Regions from separate parts of the Vibrio gallaecicus genome, predicted to be linked through region 2. Evidence: predicted binding sites of a transcription regulator. Region 2 holds the regulator's gene; each other region holds the start of a gene.
What was found. Region 2 encodes PurR, which represses purine synthesis genes. Its sites were predicted from a motif close to TNANGNAAACGTTTNCNTNA; they were not measured.
Positions count from the first base shown of each region.

Region 1: the regulator PurR is predicted to act here: its motif matches at 2,716-2,735, upstream of glpX (class II fructose-bisphosphatase).
Region 3: the regulator PurR is predicted to act here: its motif matches at 2,037-2,056, upstream of OCU78_RS06215 (phosphoribosylaminoimidazolesuccinocarboxamide synthase).

Region 1 is NZ_AP025490.1:3,030,620-3,038,373, reverse strand. It holds gene OCU78_RS13325 (DUF805 domain-containing protein) at 1-239, shown strand, start outside; gene OCU78_RS13320 (DUF3135 domain-containing protein) at 315-674, opposite strand; gene OCU78_RS13315 (helix-turn-helix transcriptional regulator) at 782-1,402, opposite strand; gene glpX (class II fructose-bisphosphatase) at 1,649-2,656, opposite strand; gene zapB (cell division protein ZapB) at 2,979-3,221, shown strand; gene rraA (ribonuclease E activity regulator RraA) at 3,347-3,922, opposite strand; gene OCU78_RS13295 (1,4-dihydroxy-2-naphthoate polyprenyltransferase) at 3,995-4,912, opposite strand; gene hslU (HslU--HslV peptidase ATPase subunit) at 5,102-6,439, opposite strand; gene hslV (ATP-dependent protease subunit HslV) at 6,604-7,152, opposite strand; gene ftsN (cell division protein FtsN) at 7,428-7,754, opposite strand, start outside.
Region 2 is NZ_AP025490.1:1,142,053-1,149,806, reverse strand. It holds gene mukF (chromosome partition protein MukF) at 1-792, opposite strand, end outside; gene cmoM (tRNA uridine 5-oxyacetic acid(34) methyltransferase CmoM) at 873-1,655, opposite strand; gene elyC (envelope biogenesis factor ElyC) at 1,771-2,607, shown strand; gene torR (two-component system response regulator TorR) at 2,823-3,536, opposite strand; gene torD (molecular chaperone TorD) at 3,774-4,421, shown strand; gene purR (HTH-type transcriptional repressor PurR) at 4,744-5,748, shown strand; cyclic di-GMP riboswitch class I at 5,906-5,990, shown strand; gene OCU78_RS05090 (TfoX/Sxy family DNA transformation protein) at 6,098-6,688, shown strand; gene OCU78_RS05085 (TVP38/TMEM64 family protein) at 6,818-7,498, shown strand; gene OCU78_RS05080 (putative signal transducing protein) at 7,498-7,754, shown strand, end outside.
Region 3 is NZ_AP025490.1:1,405,517-1,413,270, reverse strand. It holds gene OCU78_RS06230 (tetratricopeptide repeat protein) at 1-773, shown strand, start outside; gene OCU78_RS06225 (hypothetical protein) at 942-1,130, shown strand; gene OCU78_RS06220 (hypothetical protein) at 1,552-1,956, shown strand; gene OCU78_RS06215 (phosphoribosylaminoimidazolesuccinocarboxamide synthase) at 2,155-3,258, shown strand; gene OCU78_RS06210 (transporter) at 3,381-3,758, opposite strand; gene OCU78_RS06205 (helicase-related protein) at 3,961-6,333, opposite strand; gene OCU78_RS06200 (NAD-dependent malic enzyme) at 6,518-7,754, shown strand, end outside.

The DNA of each region.
Region 1 (7,754 bases), 1.4 Mb from region 2:
CGATCACTTCAAAGAGGTGGCATGACAGAGGAAAATCCAACCTTTGGTTACTGCTTAATATTCCTTTGGTATTAGGACGCTTAGCAACACCAGCCGCTACACAGAGTGTTGACGGTGCATCACCATTACAAATGGTTGCGACTACCGCTGCTTTGGCTTGTGGGTTGTGGATTTTGGTGGAGTGTGGCTTTATGAAAGGTGCTGATGGAGAAAACCAATACGGACCTGAGCCTAAGTAGGTGTAGGTAAGCTGAGGTCTGAATAAATTTGGCATTCTAAAAAGGAGACTTAGCAGTCTCCTTTTTTATTTGAATTTAGTCAGCGTCATGGAATGTTTTCTTATGAGGGGGCTGAGGTTTAAAAGGAATAATCACAGCTTGTGGGGAATCAATTCGTACATCACCTTCTAGCATGTCTTGAAATTTACCCATCTGGCAGCAAAGCTCCTGCATCAACACAACATTGGTGTGGTCCGGATTTTTACAGCGGCTGACGACGAGATCGATGTGGCATTGCTGCGCTCTAAGCCTGTCTTGCATGGATTCTGATGCAGAGCAAATCATATCCTCGCACATGTCATGCTTAAATTGATTAAAAGCGTCGGGATCCTTTTGTGCAAGATCGACAAGTTCATCGAATGATGGGAGAGGTTGTTCTAGCTGTGGGTATCCCATAGAGACTTCCTTCGTACTGTAATAACAATTTCATCAGTACATTAAGCATAAGAAAGATTATGGGGGATATTTTATCCGTTTACTCTTTTCTCAAAAATGAGAATACATTAGAGCAAAGGCGTTAAGGTATAAGTGCAGCGGCGTTTACCTTCAATAATGTGTTCTGATCGAGTAACTTCACATTCACCATTCAATAACTCTTTGAATATATTAAGCTCTGATTGGCATAGGCTTGGGCAACGCATAGCTGCTTTACAAATTGGGCAGTGATTCTCAATTAAAATATAGTGATCGCTTTCGTCAATAAGCTCTGCCATATATCCTTCGTTTTCTCGTAAATCAGCAAGTGTTTGTAATTTACTTGGCAGGTCTGAGCAATGAGATAGGGCTTCTTGGTACTGTTTGAAAGTATGAGCTTCACGCTCAGCGGTGACTTTTTCCAGTCCTTCTTTGCCAAATAAGTGTTCAACAGCATCAATAAATTGAATGGTTAATTCACCGTGACGATCTGAAAATTGCCCATGACCTTTCTGAGTCAGTGACCAGTGACGAGTAGGGCGCCCAACTTTAACTTTTACATCATGAAACGCGAGAATACCGTCATCTTCCAAACTTTGTAGGTGTTGTCTTGCGCCCATCGTCGTCATGCCAAACGCTTCAGAAAGTTGTTTAGCTGTAACGGCACCTTGGCGCTTGATAGTTTGTAAGATTTTGTCGCTCGTTTTCATGTTATTCCTACCTTATGAACCCTACTATTATGGGGCAAGGTGTTTATAAAGAAAACCTCTTACTATCTCTTGAGTTCTTTTATGCTATTTAATTGAAGAGCTTGCGGGGGAAGCCAGAAGATTTTATAGGGATAATAAAAAGGCCGATACCTGAGTATCAGCCTTCTTTTTTATTAAGCTCTGTTATTACTAAGCCTAATAGCGTTCAGTGTTTATTATGACCGGTATTCATTATGGCGATTTTCTTTAAAGAATATGATCAATCACTTCTGGATCTTTACGCTCTAGGTAGTGAATCGATTTGATGCGACGAATAGTACGGCAGCGACCACGAATGAGCAGGGTCTCAGTTGTCGCAATATTGCCTTGGCGTGTAATACCTTCAAGCAGGTCGCCTTTAGTAATACCTGTCGCAGAGAATACAACATTGTCGCTGCGAGCCATGTCTTCCATTTTTAGGACGATGCCAGCGGTTACGCCCATTTCAGCACAACGCTCAAGTTCAAGTTCACCGTGTTTGCGGTTCTCTTCTGTGTCGCCTTTTACTTCGTGGCGAGGCAGTAATCGACCGTGCATGTCGCCATCTAGTGCGCGAATTACAGCAGCAGAAACCACACCTTCAGGAGCGCCGCCGATACAGTACATTACGTCTACTTCGCTGTCTGGCATACAAGTTAGAATTGAAGCGGCAACATCGCCATCAGGCACAGCAAATACACGAATGCCCATTGCTTGCATTTGTGCAATAACTTCATCGTGACGAGGCTTAGCAAGCGTGGTGACTACTAGAGTATCAAGGGTTTTACCTAATGCTTTAGCGATATTTTCTAGGTTTTCTGTCAGTGGCAGTTCTAGGTCAATAACGCCTTTAGCGCCAGGGCCTACCACTAGTTTTTCCATATACATGTCGGGTGCTTTTAGAAAGCTTCCTTTCTCACCTGCAGCCAGTACAGCCAATGCGTTAGATTGCCCCATCGCCGTCATGCGGGTTCCTTCAATTGGATCTACTGCGATATCTACAGCATCACCACCAATACCTACCTCTTCACCAATGTATAGCATTGGAGCATCATCTATCTCGCCTTCACCGATAACAATTTCACCGCTGATTTCTGTTTTATTAAGTAAGCTACGCATTACTTCTACAGCAGCGCCATCGGCAGCGTTTTTATCGCCACGCCCGAGCCACTTATAACCTGCTAGTGCGGCACCTTCTGTGACACGAGAGAATGACATTGCTAAATCGCGTTTCATGCTGACTCCAAAACTTTCAAAGGGGGGAATAGAAATTTGCGGCGAATTTTATCATACCTCAAAGGGAACGTTTGCTTTTTTACTTTTGAGGGTTTGCCTTTGATCAATATGAGGCTCGAAATTTGAAATATTCAATAAAATGATGAGTTACCACAGTTGCTTGCTATTGCTCACGTCAATATTCGGTGAATTACGATTATTTTTTAGTCGAATAGTGCAAAATATCGAATATAGAGAGTGTTTATCGGGGCTCTGCTGAGTAGAATGGGCGATAAGTGGAGTGAACCTTCAACTCGAATAGATAATTTAAAGGTAGGCCGACATGTCTTTTGATGTATTAGAAAAATTAGAAGCAAAAATTCAAACTGCAGTAGATACAATCGCACTTCTTCAAATGGAAGTTGAAGAACTTAAAGAAGAGAAAGAGCAGCTTACATCTGAAGCTAACGAGCTTAAAATAAGCCGTGAAGCATTAGAGCTTAAATCTCAAGAAATGCAGAAAGAGCATGAAGCTTGGCAAGACCGCATCCGTAACCTTTTAGGTAAAATGGATGATGTAGAGTAATTAGCTCTCTGAATTAGAAAACGCCCGCTATTTTTATAGCGGGCGTTTTTGTTTTTGTTCAGTTTTATCTGCAAGACGACTTAGCAAGTCGGCGTTTAGCTCATTAGATCTTAGGCCATTAGTTACTAGCGAATTGGGTCGTACGTTTCGTTATCTGGTGAATCATCTTGCTCATCGACTTCAAGATCATCATCCATGTCATCGTCATCTAGAACCAAATCTACATCAAGTGGCTCTTGAGATAAGATAACGCCCGTGTTGTCAGCATACAGGTGATCTTCAGGAAGGAAAGTCACGCCACCAAAATTAACAGGTACGTCCGTTTCGCCATTGTGTTGTTGGGTTGCGCCAACTGGAATAGAGGCTAGGGCTTGGATGCCTAAATTCATATCTTCTAGTTCATCGACTTCACGTACACAGCCGTATACGACAAGGCCTTCCCACTCATTCTCTTCGGCTAGTAGAGCAATTTCTGCATCAATTAAGGCTTTACGTAAAGAGCCTCCACCATCAATTAGCAACACTCGACCAAGACCATCTTGTTCTAGGACGGAACGAATTAAAGCATTATCTTCAAAACATTTTAACGTGGTGATTTTACCGGAGAACGATGAACGACCTCCAAAGTTGCTGAACATAGGTTCAAGTACATCAACTTGGTCTAAATAAATATCACACAGCGCAGAAGTGTTGTATTCCATAGTTTACCTTTTGAACAATGAGCTTATCTTGAGTATATCGGTGCATTAACCCTTTGCAATCATTCCCCATAATTAACTGAGCAGAGTTTGAGCTACAACAACTCCTGCAAATAATAGGTTGGTAATTAATGAACACTTAACAATGACCGGCATCATAGGGGCAATTTGGGCTGGTTTTTGAGTATTCCAAACGGCTTTACCGTGTTTATAGACGGCGATAATGCTCAGTAAAAATGGCAAACTTATCCAAAGAGGCTTTTCTTGGATAACTAAGTAAGCAGAGAAGGCAACAATGGCACTGCCTAATAATAAGAAATGATAGTGCTTAGCTTTTGTTTGACCGAGACGAACAGCCATGGTGCGTTTTCCGCATTCGCTGTCATTTTCAATATCACGCATGTTATTGATATTAAGGACCGCGACAGCCATTAAGCCACAACCTAAAGCAGGCAGAAACAAGCTAGGCTCAACATTCCCAGTGTGTAAGAAGTAGGTGCCGGATACGCCAAGTAAACCAAAGAAGATAAAGACAGATAAGTCGCCTAACCCAATGTAGCCGTAAGGCTTGTTTCCTACTGTATAAGCAATAGCCGCGACAATGGCGAGAACACCTAATGCGATAAACGACAAAATACTTTCCAGTGTGCTTAGTGCGTGGAAAATTAAAACCAAGCCCGCCACCATGGTAAATATGATGTTCAAAATGATCGCTTGCTTCATTGTTTTGGCGTTTACTGCGCCAGATTGCATGGCTCTTACTGGACCTAATCGATTATCGTTGTCAGTACCTTTAACAGCATCGCCATAGTCATTGGCGAGGTTGGATAATATCTGTAAAAGGGTAGCGGTAAGGAAAGCCAATAAAGCGATCGAAAGTGAGAACTGATCCGAGGAAAATGCCAAGCTACTCCCGGTAAGAATAGAGACAAGTGCCAATGGCAGAGTTTTTGGTCGTGCGGCATCAAGCCAAATCAGTAGAGATTGTTTCATCGTAGATACATTTCTTTATCAGTTCACCTTCATTAGCGGTGAGCTTTAGTGGTAAGTATATGGTGTCATACAGTGATTTCAGTATACGCTCATTTTTTGGGTATTAAAAAGCCCACTCGGAAGTGGGCTCTTATTAATGTCATTAGCCGTCATTTCTTTGCGATAACGCAAATGTTCGACTTTTTTGTGCTACAGGATGAAGCGACTTAAATCTTCATCTTCTACAAAACCACCTAATTTCGCTTTCACGTACTCAGCATCGATAGTTAGTTTTGTACCAGGTTTGTCTGTTGCTTCGAATGAAATTTCATCCATTAGACGCTCCATAACGGTATGAAGACGACGAGCACCAATGTTCTCTGTTGTCTCATTGACTTGCCATGCAGCATCTGCAATTTGTGTGATGCCATCTTCTGTGAAATCAACATCAACATCTTCTGTCTTCATGAGCGCGATGTACTGTTCTGTCAGAGATGCTTTTGGCTCAGTTAGGATACGTTTGAAGTCGTTACTTGAAAGCGCTTCAAGCTCTACACGAATCGGTAAACGACCTTGTAGTTCAGGAATAAGGTCAGACGGTTTCGCTACTTGGAATGCACCAGATGTAACAAACAAGATATGGTCTGTTTTCACCATGCCATGTTTTGTTGAAACGGTACTGCCTTCAATTAATGGCAATAGATCGCGCTGAACACCTTCACGAGAAACATCAGGGCCAGAACTATCTCCGCGCTTACAAATTTTATCGATTTCATCAATGAACACAATGCCATTGTTTTCAACGTTATAAATCGCGCTTTCTTTCAGTTCTTCTTGATTAACTAATTTTGCAGCTTCTTCTTCAGTCAGTGCTTTTAAAGCATCTTTGATTTTCAGCTTGCGCTTTTTCTTGGTGTCACCAGCAAGGTTTTGGAACATACCTTGTAGCTGGTTAGTCATTTCTTCCATGCCCGGAGGAGCCATTATTTCCACGCCCATTTGCGGAGCGGCAACGTCGATTTCAATCTCTTTGTCGTCTAACTTTCCTTCGCGTAATTTCTTGCGGAAGATTTGACGAGTGTTTGATGAGCTTGTGTCTTCTGATTGCTCATTTTGACCCCAAGCATCACGTGCTGGTGGAAGTAGGGCATCTAGTACGCGTTCTTCAGCTTGTTCTTCAGCGCGGAATTGTACTTTTTCCATTGCTTGCTGATGAGTCATTTTGATTGCAACGTCTGTTAAGTCACGAATGATGGTTTCAACTTCTTTACCAACATAACCAACTTCAGTGAATTTCGTTGCTTCAACTTTGATGAACGGTGCGTTCGCCAGTTTTGCTAAACGGCGCGCAATTTCAGTTTTACCAACACCTGTTGGACCAATCATTAGAATATTTTTTGGAGATACTTCAACGCGCAAGCTTTCTTCAAGCTGCATGCGACGCCAGCGGTTACGTAGTGCGATTGCAACTGAGCGCTTGGCGTTATCTTGACCAATGATGTGGCGGTTAAGTTCGTGAACGATTTCACGAGGAGTCATCTCAGACATGGTGTTTCCTTAATTCTTTTAATCACGACTGTAATTGAATATCAAAATAACAGTTCGGCTGTTGGGCGTTAACTTCATACTTGGTTTGCGTATAAGTCATATACATAAATGAGCTTATGTACGCATGAGCTATTTGTGCTCAGACATATTGAAGATGCGGCTGATTATTCAGGCTTAGGCAGTTCAACAGTGCTTTCAAGCTCTTCAACAGTGTGGTGATGGTTTGTGAATACGCAGATGTCACCAGCAATAGTGAGTGACTTCTCTGCTATTTCACGAGCATCTAAATCGGTATTTTCAAGCAGAGCTGTCGCGGCTGCTTGCGCAAAGTTACCACCAGAGCCAATGGCAATGAGGTCGTTTTCAGGCTGCACAACATCGCCATTACCTGTGATGATCAATGATGCTGTTTCATCCGCAACCGCTAGTAAAGCTTCTAGCTTGCGAAGTGCGCGATCACTGCGCCAGTCTTTAGCAAGCTCAACGGCTGCTTTTGTTAAATGACCTTGGTGCATTTGCAGTTTGCTTTCAAATTTTTCGAATAGCGTGAAAGCATCGGCAGTACCGCCAGCAAAACCTGCCAGTACTTGGTTGTTATATAGGCGGCGAACTTTACGGGCATTGCCCTTCATCACTGTATTGCCTAAAGATACTTGTCCATCACCCGCGATGACGACTTTATTATTACGACGTACAGATACAATGGTAGTCACGAGTAGGGCCTCTTGTTTTTTTGTCTTTTGGGTATACAGGTTATATGAGGATAAAGAGCCGATAATTCAAGGAAACGCACAACTCAGAAATCAAATAGATGTGTAAATGAACGTAAGAATAAAGTTAGGAGAGATCTTTGAGATGAAAGTGAAAGAAGCAGTAAAGTGCTGGGGGATAATGCTTGAGGGCGCTTAAAAGATAAAAGCCTTCGCAAGGAAGGCTTTTAAGAGGTTGATACTTTAGTTGAGGTATTTTTGTGCTCACTGAAATACCACTATTGGGTTTCTTTCCAAATAGCACACGGCTCAATTTTAGCTCGTTGTAGCTTATGTCGGTCGCGCTCAGCATCGCGTTTTAAATCGTAAGGTCCAAGCACTACTCGGTACCAACTGCTGTTTTCTTTTTTGCGAACTTTACTGTTGATACCTTGGAAAGCGATATCTAACTTGCGTGCTTCCGCTTGTTTCAGTGTTTTGTACGCACCACACTGCATGATGTAAGGAATGTCAGATTTCTTCTGCTCTTTTGCTTTTACTTCAACTTGGCGGCTTGGCAGCGTTTCAACGTAATCCCACTTTTCTTCTGGAGGCGGTGGAATAGG
Region 2 (7,754 bases):
TTTCATCTGTAAACCAAATAGGGTTTCACCAACAAACTCTAACTCATCATTCCCGTAAACAACTTCTTGAATATCGAGGATTTGAGTTTGGAGTTCATCACCTGCGGCTTGGAGCGTATCTTGAAGTTCTTTCAACGTAGCTGAGGTTTCAGAAAGTAAAGACTCACAGTTATTAATAGCTTCTCGCCAATCTTTATTTAATAGATCCGCAATTTGCTGCTTAACCGTTTGCTGTTGCTCATCCATAACACGCTGGTTAAGGTCTATTTGGTCAAATATTTCGCCAACAGAGTACTTAAGGACGCCATAAACGTTTCTCTTCCAGTGCGCTGGCGTCCCGCCTTTTTGGGCAGCTTCTATCGCTTTCGCCATTTCGTCAGCAACCATAGTCAACTGAATCGACAATTTTAGCTTAGAAAATTGTCGGTGGCGTAAGTAGTAATCTGTAATGCCAATGGCAAGCGGTGAAAGTCGGTAAATGCTGGCTCCATCGGTCACTTCACTTGTGAAGCGACTAATGAGCTTTTGTTTCACCAATTCATTGATGGCGTTATTCGCGCGAAATGCAGAAGCATCTCCCGTTTCTTCAAACATGCGAGTGACAATGATAAATGCATCATGCAGTTCACCTTCACCTAACTCTTCATCAAATCTTTCATTACTCAACACAGCGATAGCAATCAAAAAGGCTAAACGCTCTGGTGAGAGATTCAATGAGAAGTCATGCTGCTTGACCCAGCCCACCAATTCATCAATTGGCTGCTCTTCGGCAGTTTGAGTCATTTCACTCATTGTGGTTCCTGTTATCGTTTCTTATGACATCAGTCTAATTTCGATGTCACGCATGATTCTTTGTTATTCTTACTTTCGCTTTATGCCGGCTTTTTCGCCCACACATGAATGTATCGTCCTAGAGATAAATATGGCTCTTGTCGACATAATTGTTTTTCAAGCGCTAATACATCTTCAAAATCATAATCGCCCATGTATTCCATATTACCTATGTAATCACTAAATGAACGAATACCAGATTTCCCTTGAATATCAAAACCAGCGTCTTCTATCCATTGATAGACATCTTCTGGCTTAAGCCCTTTCTGGGGCTGCAGCTTAAACCGCTTTCTATGTGGCATCCCATCAAGTACATGAGGAATATTGCCACATATCACATTTTTCAGTACCAAGCCGTGGTGGTTATAAAACATAATCGAAGCAACGCCTCCGGGCTTGACTTGATCTAGCAAAATATCAAGAGCCTCTTTGGGGTTTGCTAACCACTCCATCACAGCATGAAACATCACGAAATCGACTTTATCGTCAAGATGCTCTGCGATCTTCTGTACTGGAGAATGGATCAGCCGATATTGCTCAAGCAAGCCAGCCTTTGCAATGTCCTCTTTTGCAAGAGCCAGCATTTCAGAAGATAGATCACACAATGATACATGGTGACCTTGTGCAGCTATCTTCTGTGACATTTGAGCCAGCCCACCACCCGCATCAAGTACGTGAAGGGGAGTATTTTCATCAGCAAATTCATTAAGAGCAAGCTCTAAATCTTCCCATACGATGATCTGACGGATCTCTCCTTTGTCAGAGCCGTAAATGTTTTTTGCAAATTTGTGGGCAATATCGTCGAAATTACGGTCTTCAGTCACGGTCACTTGAGTTATTATGTCCTATCGTGCCTGCTATTCTGTCACAGGAATTTCAGGAATAAAGAGGCGATGTCTCTTTTTACTACTAAGTGATGTTTTTTCGGACTATTCGGATATGTTTGAGCTGAAAAAAGTCGTGTCATCCTTGTTGATGCCACTACCAGCAATGTTAATTCTCGCTTTTCTAGGCTTAGCCCTAGTCATGTTTACTACAAAACGAAAGACTGGATGTCTAATTACGTTAACCGCACTCTGCGGTATTTTCCTTATTGCCTTCCAACCCATCTCTAGTCGCTTACTTATGCCTCTGGAAAGGCAGTACTCTGTATTCTTACCAACCGACAAATCCGTAGATTTCGTTATGGTGCTCGGAAGTGGCCACGTGGTCGACGATCAAATCCCACCAACTTCAGAACTCAGCCGCACAGGTTTGATGCGTTTGAGTGAGGGGATCAGGATTTTACGTATGTACCCTGGGGCGAAACTGATTCTATCTGGCTACGGTGGTGGTCTAGAAATCAGTAATGCAAGAATGATGGCGAAAGTAGCCTTAGCTTTAGGCGTCTCTAAGCCTGATATTATTTTATTAGAAACGGCAAAAGACACAGGGGAAGAAGCACGACAAGCGGCTGCTTTTATTCAAAATAAAAAAGTTGTTTTAGTCACTTCAGCTAGCCACATGCAAAGAGCCATTTATGAATTTAATGGTGCTGGAATCCAACCAACCCCAGCACCAACCAATTACTTAGCTCACAAAAATATTGTGCAGCCTTGGAATAAATATATGCCAAAGGCGATTTACTTAGAGCAAACCGAGCGCTATTGGCATGAAACGATGGGGCTAATGTGGCAAAGGCTGCGCGACTGGATAGATCATCAAGAATCGTCTATATCAGAATCGACCAATAATGCGGTAGATAAAGTGTCTGAAGCTACCAATGATCTTTTATGAATAAAATTGGATACACGTGAGACTTCCACAATAACTTTATAACTTTATAACTTTATAACTTTATAACTTTATAACTTTATAACTTTGCAGCTAAAGCTTGTGACCGATAAAAAGCCACTACGAATTTAGTCCAATAAAAAAGCCGAGGTACATTTGCCTCGGCTTTCTATTTTGTTCTAGTGGAGCTTTCAAATTATTGTACAAACTAACTGAAATCAATCCCCCGCAAACATGTAACCTTCACCGTGAACTGTCACAAATATTTGCGGGTTCTTCGGATCAAACTCCATCTTGGCACGCATTCTCCGAATCAAAACATCAATCGTTCTATCGTTCGGTGCATCAACACGGTGGCTGATCATATTAAGAATACGCTCCCGGCTTAACACTTGATTTGGGTATGAAGACAGAGCAACCAATAACTCATACTCTGCTTTCGTTAATTTAACTGGTTCACCATTTTTACTTAATGCGCGACGTGGGATATCGAATGTCCACTCTCCGAAACGTACAATAGTCTCATCTTCCGTTTCTTCTACTGCAGCCGTATTTGTCTTGCGTGCAGCCGCTATGCGCCATAGTAAATTTTTCACTCGAACCAACAACTCGCGAAGTTCAAATGGTTTAGTAACATAATCATCAGCCCCCATTTCAAGGCCTACAATTTTGTCGATGCTATCCGTGCGTCCAGTGACTAAAATAATTCCAATGTCTGATTGACTGCGTAATTCGCGAGTTAGCATCAATCCATCTTCGCCTGGTAAGTTGATGTCTAGCATAATCAGGTCAACGTTGTTTTGAACCAACACTTCCCTCATCTGAGCGCCACTTTCAGCTTCGCTCACTGTGTAACCTTCATTCTGGAAGTAACCAACCAGTTTACTTCGGGTTACCACATCATCTTCAACGACTAATACGTGATAGCTCATCTACACCACTTTTCTTATTTAATAGTTTCATTGACTATTCTATTCATAACTCGTAACAATTCTAGTCGCCAGTAAGATAAAAGCCAGAAACATGGTTTTTTTTTGATGCAAGACAAGCTAAAACCTTGCTATTTACCGCTCAGAGCAATTCAATATAGGCATTACGACTTAAGTTTAAGTCTGTTCACTGAATCTCAGCCGTTTTTAGGCGTCACCTTATGAAGGTAGGAATAATTGATGAAAGAAATGAAAGCATTCAACGAGAAAAGAGCTGAAATTTACTGGTGGCTATCAAGCTTATTTGCTAAAGAATTAACAGAATCAGAATTAGAGCATTACAAGTCTGTTGAAATTCGTTCATTTCTAGCTGGGTTAGGCGAAAATGAAACGCTGAAACCAGCAATAGATAAACTCGTCGATGCCTTGAACCGCTCTCAGAATCGTGACGATGAACAGCTTGAGCTTGCGGCTGACTTTTGTGATTTATTCTTAAAATCCGATAAGTACGCCGCTTTGCCTTATGCATCTTTGTATATTGGTAATACTGGTCTACTAAATGGTCAACCTGCAAAAGACATGGAAACACTGATGGCTGAGCATGGTGTAGGAGTTAGTGCTGATCTAAATGAACCAGCGGATCACATTGCCATTGAACTCGATTTTCTTGGAAATTTAATCATCCGTTCTAACGAAAATCAAAACAGTGAAGAGTTTGAAAGTAGCTTCCTTGAACAAAAACAGTTTATCGAAAAATACCTACTTACTTGGATACCAAGATTCCAAGCAAAGTGTACAGAATTCGATAAATTTGGATTTTACGCAAGCGTTGCAACACTGCTCGTAGCCTTTTATAAACTGGATCTAGAATACCTAAGCGATGAATAAAGCGATATTCTAGTATTGATAGAATATTTAGATGTAAATGTGACAATTCACCCATAATTATGGGTGAATGTTATTGCGGTCATTTTCCAGTCAGTCTAAAATTGTGATCGCAAACGATAAAATATGAAACACCATCAAAATGTTGTGCTTTACTGATCATGAGCATTTTGAAATTGAAAACAAGCCGCTCTGATTAGCGGTTTTTTGTTTTTTAGCACTTTAATACCATTAGAAAAACTTAACCAGTGCTCTCACTCTGGTAGCTTTACGGCTACTTTGCTGCCCTACTCTCTAGTAAAGTAGCTTTTAACAGGATAAAACCATGGCCACTATAAAAGATGTCGCTCGATTAGCCGGCGTATCAACAACAACTGTTTCTCATGTCATCAATAAGACTCGCTTTGTTGCAGAAGCGACTCAAGAAAAAGTAAATAAAGCTGTTGATGAATTAAACTATGCACCTAGTGCTGTTGCTCGTAGCTTAAAATGCAATACGACACGTACTATCGGCATGCTAGTTACTCAATCTACCAACTTATTCTTCTCTGAAGTCATTGATGGTGTAGAAAGCTACTGCTACCGCCAAGGTTATACTTTGATCCTTTGCAATACAGGTGGTATTTACGAGAAACAACGTGATTACATTCGCATGCTGGCTGAAAAACGCGTAGATGGCATTTTAGTGATGTGTTCCGACCTAACAGAAGAACTTCGTGAAATGTTAGATCGACACGCGGATATCCCTAAAGTAGTGATGGATTGGGGTCCTGAAAGCTCTCAAGCAGATAAGATCATCGATAACTCTGAAGAGGGCGGCTACTTAGCAACAAAATACCTACTAGAAAAAGGTCACACACGAATTGCTTGCTTAAGTGGTCATCTAGATAAAGCGGCTTGTACTGAGCGTATTGCAGGTTACCACCGAGCATTAAATGAAGCACAAGTTGAATTGAATGATGACTTAATCATTGAAGGTAACTTTGAATGTGATACAGCCGTAATTGCTGCAGACAAGATTGTAGGGATGGAAGACCGCCCAACCGCCGTTTTCTGCTTTAACGATACAATGGCACTCGGTTTAATGAGCCGACTACAGCAAAATGGGCTAAAGATCCCTGATGATATTTCAGTTATTGGTTATGACAACATTGAGTTGGCTGAATACTTTTCTCCGCCACTGACCACCGTCCACCAACCTAAGCGACGCGTTGGCAAAAATGCTTTTGAAATATTGCTAGAACGTATAAAAGATAAAGACCATGAAAAACGTATTTTCGAAATGCACCCAGAAATAGTGGAACGAAACACAGTTAAATCACTGAAATAAATAAAGCATTCATAAATGCGCACATTTAAGTGCGCTTTTTTACAAACAAAACAAATGCACTTAGTCACACATTACGACTATCATTTACTGAATGAATGTCACACTTTAAAAATTCAAATGTGAGCTTTGTTCAACAAAATACTTATTCTGTCAAAAGTCACGCACAGGGCAAACCACTTTAAAGAGTGAGACGCAAAGCCTCCGGCCTAAGCCTATATTGGTATGGTAGCGGGGTTGCCGATGGCAAAATGAAAGATTTACCGCTAACTGACATTTTATAGCAACATTTTGCTACTCTCTCGGACCTGCTTATTTGGTGGCATAATTCAAATACACCGAGATAAAACACATGGATAAACCACTACTAAAGGACTCGATGAAGTTATTTGAGTCCCTAGGAAAAATAAAATCGCGTTCAATGTTTGGTGGGTTCGGCCTATTTGCTGACGAAACTATGTTCGCATTAGTTGTGAATGATCAACTACACATTAGAGCTGATAAAAACTCTGCGGATCAATTCAAACAACAAGGGTTTCAACCGTACGTCTACAAAAAACGAGGGTTTCCTGTTGTTACTAAGTATTTCGCTCTTCCTAATAACATTTTGCAAGATCTACAACAAACTCTCAATTTAGCGGAAGTTTCTCTAAACTTCGCTAAAGATGAGAAAAAGGAACAATCTTCAGCAAAACCTAACCGCTTGAAGGATCTCCCAAACCTTCGACTTGCGACTGAAAGGATGCTTAAAAAAGCCGGCATTGATTCAGTGGAAAGGCTGTATGAATTTGGCTCTGTAAATGCCTACAACGCTATTAGGCAGTCTCATTCATCGGATGTAAGCCTTGAGTTGTTATGGGCATTAGAGGGCGCTATAAAGGGTATGCACTGGTCTGTTATCCCTCAACAGCGACGAGAAGAGCTTATCAGCCGAATTAATTAAGTTAATCAGTCACTTTCACACCAAAAAGCCACATTATTTGTGGCTTTTTTTATTTTCAATGAAAGTTAATGCCTTGATTCCCTGTCTAACTATAATAATGATATTAAGTGACATTTAGAGGAAGTATTCATGAGTAAAAAACTAATTTTAGGAATCGTACTACTGGCAACCATCATCATACTAGGTGTCAACTTTGGTCAGTATCTAACGTTAGAGAATGCCAAAGCTCAACAAGTGCTTTTAAATAACTATATTGAAAGTAATTTCTTACTGGCGGCAGCGATATACTTCATTGTTTACGTCATGATTACTGCTTTCTCGATCCCTGGCGCCGCGGTAGTGACTCTACTAGGCGCAGCCCTATTCGGTTTTTGGGCAAGCCTTGTTTTGGTTTCATTTGCAAGTACCATTGGCGCTACATTAGCTTTCCTAAGTAGCCGATTTTTATTACGTGACTGGGTACAAAGTAAATTTGGTGACAAGTTAGCAACCATCAACCAAGGTGTTGAGAAAGACGGGGCATTTTACTTATTTTCACTTCGTTTAATCCCAGTATTTCCGTTTTTCTTAATTAATTTATTGATGGGTCTAACGCCAATCTCCATCTCTCGCTATTACTTAACTAGCCAATTAGGCATGCTTCCAGGTACTGCTGTTTACCTAAATGCAGGTACGCAACTTGCGGAAATTGATTCATTGTCGGGTATTGTTTCACCATCTGTTTTACTCTCATTTGCATTGCTTGGTTTGTTCCCAATTTTAGCAAAATGGGCAATGGCTAAATTTCGTTCAGGTCCGGTGGCTGAATAATGAAAATATTTATTGCGAGTAATCCTGCAGAGGCTCACATTGTATGTGGACTTCTACAAAGTGAAAATGTGGAGTGTGAAGTAAGAGGAGAAGGTCTATTTGGGCTCAAAGGTGAATTACCCTTTACCGAAGAAACTGATCCATACGTTTGGTTACCAAATACTGAGTACGCACCAAGAGCTAAAGTGATTGTGGAAGAGTACCAATTACAACAGACATCAATACAGTTTGAAGAATGGGTATGCGAGAATTGTAG
Region 3 (7,754 bases), 260 kb from region 2:
TGGCTAACTTTCTTGCGTCAGGAATAGGAACAGAGAGAAACCCACAAGCCGCTATTCGCTGGTATAGCCAACTTGCCAGTAGAGGTAACCCCACAGCACCACTAGAACTCGCAAAGATTTATGAGCACTACCCTTCCTCAACATTAAGCCCTCTTGATTTAGCTGAAGTATGGTATCAAGTTGCCACTTATTACGATGACAAGGCTCAAGATGGCTACAGCCGTGTATTAGAAGCGAAGTTTAACGCTAGGCGTGAGAAGCAGATATCAGAAATCGAACAGCTCAATAGTGCCTTTAGTGAAGAAGAATCATCAGATGAACTAATTGATCCAAATCGAGCACCAACTTCAGCCCCCTTGCTGGTCACCTCTGACTATTTATCAATATCTGCATTATTGATATTACTTTGTGGGTTAGCCATCACTGTCACAAAGGTCCGCGCTAAACGCTCACACAAAGAAAATGAACAAAATCAGGCATTAGAAGCTCAGATCAAATCCAAAAACTTCACTATTAAACAACAGAAGCGCCAATTAGAAGCAATGTTCCGGGAAGTCAAAAAATATCAAGCTTCTAAAGATGTCCAAAAACTAAAGATTGCTTGCGCACTATTTGGCTATAGCGCGAATTCTATTCCACCTCCTAAGTCGATAAAAATTAGATATAAGCAATTATCAAAAATTTACCACCCAGATCTGCATGGAAGTGATGATGAGATGAAACGATTGAATGCGTCTTTAAAAACCATATTACAAAATGTTACCAAAAAGTGAATTTAAGATAGGGTAAATTACTCAATTTCTCCTTTACTCTTATTTTTATTAGCCTAGCAAACGATATCGCTCTCAAAAACGAGTAACAAAGAATTAACTTTTAATGTCTAGTTGTGTCATAATCTGCCGCGAAAATACACCTGACATATACAGGTGAGGAGATTTGATATGTTCACAATTGAAGGCATTTGTGATTGGTGTAAGCAGCCAAGCCTAGTAATGAAGCATGATTATCTTGATGGAAAACACCATCACTCATGCGAAAAATGTAATGACTTAGCAACAATGGACGTTCGCCAATTCAATATCGGCGAATTAGAGATGAGATCGAAACTTTCTCAAGTGAATCTAAGATAAGTCATCGAAACAAGCATTAGTACCATAAGACATAAAAAAGCGCCTTGAGCGCTTTTTTGTGTTTTGGCTCAGAATTAAGTGCTGTACTCGCCAGCTCAACACAAACTATAAATTTCAAGCATAACCACTATCTCCCAAAAAAATCTAGATAGCTTTTCTCAAACTACTGTACAGCCTCCAAAAGTACTGTATAGCAAGCGAACTACTGTATAGATTTAAATCTGCAGTATGCCTTCTATCACATTTCACCTTAATCATACCTTTCCGATTAATAATAAATATCCATTAAAAATCAAACACTTAACTCGATAACCCACTAACCATCATAAAATAGCGATTATTTTAACAGCAAAAACTGCTTGATCTTATACACAACAAAAACTACTGTATACACATACAGCATGTATATAAGGACAGCAAAATGATTCAAGCACACGTTAAGACTCAAAACCCTAGCCAGCTATTTCACTGCTCATTAACTTCTTCAATTCGATCTTCGCATAAAAGCAATCACTCGCTTTTCTCAAGAATCGCTTTGCTGTCTAATCAACAACAATGGCTTCTTTTTACCGCTGAGACACCACGCCCTGAGGCTTCGCAGTTAAGAAAGCACAACGTCTGCTGTGAACGAGTCATTCATATGAAGCCATCTCAAGTTTGCTCTGAAGCGGAAATAGTCAAAAGAGCCATCCTTTCAAGAAATGCGAGTGCTATTGTGGCAAGTAATAACATCAGCCAATTTGAACAAGCCCAATTAGTAAAATTAGCGACTCAGTACCAATGTGAAGTGTTTTTCGTTTCATCTGAACAAGACCGTATCCACTAAATTTATTCAACTTTTAGAACCTGCCTTTTTAGCCTCTATTCGCGCATATCGCGGATAGAGTTTTTTTATTATAAAAAAACAATAGCAAACGTTTGCTTTTCATGTGGCAGCAAAAATTAGTTTGGGTATAATGCCCGTCTAATCTCGTGCGTACTCGCACTCTCTGTATGACGTTTGATAAAAGATAGGAATGTCTAAATGAGCCTCGCTGATCAAGTTCTTGCCGTAAATGATGATCTACCAATTCGTACTAACAAACCTGTCCATAGTGGCAAAGTTCGTTCTGTTTATTGGTTAACCGAAGAAGATAGCCAAAGACTAATCCAAGAAAAAGGTTATGACGTAGCACCTGATGCACCCTTAGCTATCATGGTAATTAGTGATCGTATTTCGGCTTTCGATTGTATATGGCGAGGTGAAGGGAATTTAAAAGGAGTCCCTGGGAAAGGTGCAGCACTGAATGCCATTTCGAATCATTGGTTTAAATTATTCCAAGATAATGGTTTAGCTGATAGCCACATTCTCGATATTCCTCACCCGTTCGTGTGGATAGTTCAAAAAGCTCGTCCAGTCATGATTGAAGCGATTTGCCGTCAATACATCACAGGTTCAATGTGGCGAGCTTATGCTAATGGCGAACGAGAGTTCTGTGGCATTGGAATGCCAGAGGGCTTAGAGAAAGATAAGAAGCTACCAGAACTACTTATCACTCCATCAACTAAAGGTATTCTCAAAGGTATTCCAGGTGTTCCTGAAGCCGATGACGTTAATATCACCCGTCAAAACATTGAAGATAACTATCAAGCATTCAACTTCACTAAGGCAAGTGACATTTCGCATTACGAAAAACTGCTGAAGGAAGGGTTTACTGTTATCAGCCAAGCACTGGAAAATGTTGAACAAACATTTGTTGATACAAAGTTTGAATTTGGCTATGTCAATGATGCTAAAGGCAATGAGAAGCTGATTTACATGGATGAAGTGGGTACACCTGACTCATCTCGTATTTGGGATACTTCAGAATATAATAACGGTAAGATTGTTGAAAACTCTAAAGAAGGGTTCCGTCAGTTCCTACTAAACTACTTCCCTGATCCAGATATTCTTCTCAATAAAGAGCGCATGCCAGAACGTGAAGCATTAGCTCAGAACAATGAATTACCGCTTGATGCTTTAATGTCTGTATCTCGAACTTATACTGATATTGCAGAAAAAATCACTGGTAATAAGATCGTTCTTAGCGAAAATCCGAAGCAAGAGATTGTGGATATTCTGCGTTCGCAATACGATTTGATTGACTAAGCACCATATGACTAAGTGCTAGAAAGAAACAAATAAAAAAGGACCTCATTTATGAGGTCCTTTCAGTATTCAATTAGGCTATATTCAAGTATTGATAAGCGAAGTCTTTATAAGGACAATACTTATAAGCGAATCGTAAACTCTTCTAATGATTTATTAGCAATGACAAGGTGACTTTTCGATTCAATATACTCAATCTGCTCATCTTCTAGCGAGTAAGGCATCACTACTTTAAGTTCGTTTATCCCTTCCAGCTTCGCCAATTTAAGTAAAGTCACAATATTAGACTCATCACTTTTACGAGATGACATAGACTTTAAAGCCATTTGCCAAAGTCTGTCCTCTGGCGTCGACAATTCTTTAATGCTATCTCGCCAAACGGTACTAAACACCGGCGCAATCGTGGTCAGTGCTTCTAAAAACGTCCATTTTTTATTACAAGAGGCTCCAAGAAAAGTAGTGTAATCAAATTCAACACACGTCTCTTTTTGTTTGTCCATATCGTCCCCCGACACATTGGCAACACAATATACTTAATATCTACGAACTCTTTCCATATAGCAATAGGATATAAGAGAATGGTCTTTTATGCCCTTTAATTTGATAGAAAAGACATATAAAAAGCAAGGCTGTAACAAACTGTGTACGGAATAATCATATCTAACATTATTTGTTTAATATTTCACAGCAAAAACTAAACGACTATTTGATATCAACTATTTTACTCGCTTTCTTATACTGAATTCTCCACCCTTTCCACGTTGGTAATTCCCACCGCTTAGGAAGCGTTTTCCTTATACCACTTTTATGAATAACATAAACCAGCTTTTTACTTACTAAGTATTCTACCGAGAGTTGAAGATCACCCAAGCATAAATCGAAAGGATACTTTTGAGTGAAATCTTCATATTCCCAATAAGGAATGCCATCGAACAAAATATCTTCTTTTGAAAATAAACTTAAGTCTTCAGGAGATTCAACCCCTAATAAATTGAGTTGTTCGACTAACCAATTATCAAATGTTAAGCCTTGTACCTCGTCAGTATTTTTAACTGCTTCACTCAAACCTAAAGCCACATAAAGTTGCCAATATTTGATTTCTTGCCTTCTCAGCTTTGCTAAACCAGGCAGGAGCAGATCTTGGTTCACCAATTCAATGATCGGCTTTAATGAAAGCTCGCCTTCCGCTTCAAGTAATCTCGTCGCGATTATTTTTCCGGCATACATAAGCGACATTTCTGTATGTACTGTATTGCTTTCTACAATAGTACCTCCCTGATGCCACTGACCTATTTCAGCTTCACTAAGTAATGAAAGTGGTAGCGGAGCGGTGACAGTAGCGAGTGTGAGGGTTTGTTTAACTCCTCGCCCCGGTAAGCTATGTGTATCAAAGACAAGCATCGCTTCTGAAGCATTTGGTAATCGGCTTTGGCGACCAAGTAAGACTTCCAATATTTCATTTGAGAAAGCTTCTTTTCTTTTAGCTCTTCGAACAAACACTAGCTCAGGATGTAATTCCATAATCTCTTTTAATAGTAGCTGGCGCTGGTATCTAGAGGCAGCTTCAATTTGAGGTAATTCAAAAACCTCACGCATCTGCTTTGCTAAGCCTTTTGCTTCATTTAACGCATTGGTATCTATTTGGATATGTGGGTACGTACCTCCACGAACTAAACCAATCAATAGACTCATATCGCAGCCGTTTTTCTCTACCAAAGCCAATTCTTGCAATGCTTCACTATTTGAAGGTAACTGATACAAATTTGCCGGAACAGATAACGCAGCGGTTAAGTCTATCATGGCTTCTTTTAGAGACTTTTCACTGATTCGAGTAACAATATCGGCATACAACGCATCAATGGGTAGCGGTGCAATTTTTAAACCATGCTCAGTTATCTTTCCTTCATGATCTACCGCCTCCATCAGCAACAATGCCTGCTTGGCTTGTTCTACTGAACGCTCAGGTAAGGGGTTTAGGAAGTTCAATTTTTGTAGCGGGTTACCACAAGCTGCAGCAGTAAGCATGGGTTCTATTAGCTCTTCACGCTGAAGCTCTGGTGGAGTCATTAATTCCAGAGCGGCATGTTCACCATAAAGACGAATACATAAACCATTCATCATACGTCCCGCTCGACCCGCTCTCTGTTTTGCACTCGCTTTAGAAATGGCTTTAAGGCTCAACGCTGTGCGTCCATTCCTTTGTACGGTCCTTCTTTCTAGACCTGAATCAATCACTACCCCGACATTCGGAATCGTTAGGGATGTTTCCGCGACATTAGTGGCTAAAATAATCTTTCTTTTCTCATTCACGGTAAGCGCCGTGTGCTTTTCTTCATCACTGACGGAAGCATGCAGCTTTACAATGAGCAAATCGTAGAGTTGTCGATCGTTGAGTTTCTCCAGCATCTGAGCACACTGGGTGATTTCTTTCCTTCCTGGCAGAAAGACTAAAATATCTCCAGTGGTATGCTCTATTTGTCTTTCAACCTCAGCTTGTACATTTTGCTCAATCGAACGTATGTCTGGTAAATGTCGCGAGTCTCTTGCTCTATATTGGTATGACACCTCAAATACACGACCTGCACATTGTATTCGTTGTCCATCAATATAGGCGGCAAGCTTTTCACCTTCTATTGTCGCTGAAGTAACAATCAATCGATGGCTTTTATTCTCTTTTAATAGTGCCACCAGCAAATCGATATCCCATCGACGTTCATGAAACTCATCCACCATCACTATGTCAAAGTGCTTTAATCCATCGTCAGCAAGCCAGCGTAATGCCACACCAGGCGTCACAAATACCACTTCAGTATCTGGTGAAAATTGAGCCTCTAATTTAATAGCGTAACCAATTTTTTCACCTAAAGCGCAACCTGATTGCTCAGCAAGATAAGTAGCAAGTGAAGTACACGCAATTCGCCTGGGTTCAACAACAAGAACTCGACCGTGTTCTGCAGCCCATATAGGCAAACGAGTGGATTTGCCTGAACCCGTCTCAGCCTCTACCACCAAGTGATTATTTTGTATTAACTGAGTGAAAGTGGACTTGTGTTCATCAATAGGTAATTCAGACATAAATGGAATGCGAAGCTTGAAAAATGTGAGCAGAGTATACCGAATTCTCTTAATGAATTTCGATAAGTGTGGCGAGTGAACGAGAATGCCATTTTCTCATGTTGAAATACGTAGAAGTTGTTTACAATTGAATAACTAAACCGTTATCATTTTTCGGTTTTCTTTCTCCCACATTAGGCACCCAATGAACAACGATAAACGCCCTCTTTATATTCCTTATGCAGGTCCTGCTTTATTAAGTACTCCACTTCTTAACAAAGGCAGTGCATTCTCGGCAGAAGAACGCAGCTCTTTTAACCTTGAAGGTTTGTTACCAGAAACAACCGAGACAATTCAAGAGCAAGTTGAACGTGCATATAAGCAATATCTCAGCTTTGAAAATGATATGGATAAACATATCTACTTAAGAAACATCCAAGATACGAATGAAACACTTTTTTATCGTTTAGTTCAAAATCACATTTCTGAAATGATGCCTATCATTTACACGCCAACCGTTGGCGCAGCCTGTGAAAACTTTTCTAACATCTACCGTCGTGGTCGTGGTTTGTTTATTTCATACCCGAACCGTGAGCGTATCGATGACCTTCTTAACAATGCAACGAACCATAATGTAAAAGTTATTGTGGTCACGGATGGCGAACGTATTCTTGGTTTGGGAGACCAAGGCATTGGCGGAATGGGGATTCCAATTGGTAAGTTAGCTTTGTATACGGCTTGTGGCGGTATTAGCCCAGCCTACATGCTACCAATTGTGTTAGATGTTGGTACAAACAACCCTCAGCGTCTTGCTGACCCAATGTACATGGGCTGGCGTCACCCTCGTATCACAGGTGCTGATTACGATGCGTTTGTTGAAGAATTTATTCAAGCCGTGCAACGTCGCTGGCCAGATGCATTAGTTCAGTTCGAAGATTTCGCACAAAAGAATGCAATGCCACTGCTTGAGCGTTACAAAGATCGCATCTGTTGTTTCAACGATGATATTCAAGGTACAGCAGCTGTTACTGTGGGTTCTTTACTTGCTGCGTGTAAAGCCGCGGGCAGTCAACTTTCTGATCAACGCGTGACTTTCTTAGGTGCAGGTTCTGCAGGTTGTGGTATTGCTGAAGCTATCATTGCTCAAATGGTATCTGAAGGTATCAGTGACCAACAAGCACGCTCTCAAGTTTATATGGTTGACCGTTGGGGCTTACTACAAGAAGGCATGCAAAACCTGCTTGATTTCCAACAGCGTCTTGTACAAAGCAATGCCAATACTAAAGATTGGGAAAGTGAAGGTACCGGCTTCTCACTGCTTGATGTTATGCGCCATGCTAAACCAACCGTTTTAGTGGGTGTTTCTGGTGCGCCAGGCTTATTCAGTAAAGAAGTCATTCAAGAGATGCATAAGCATTGCGAACGCCCTATCGTGTTCCCTC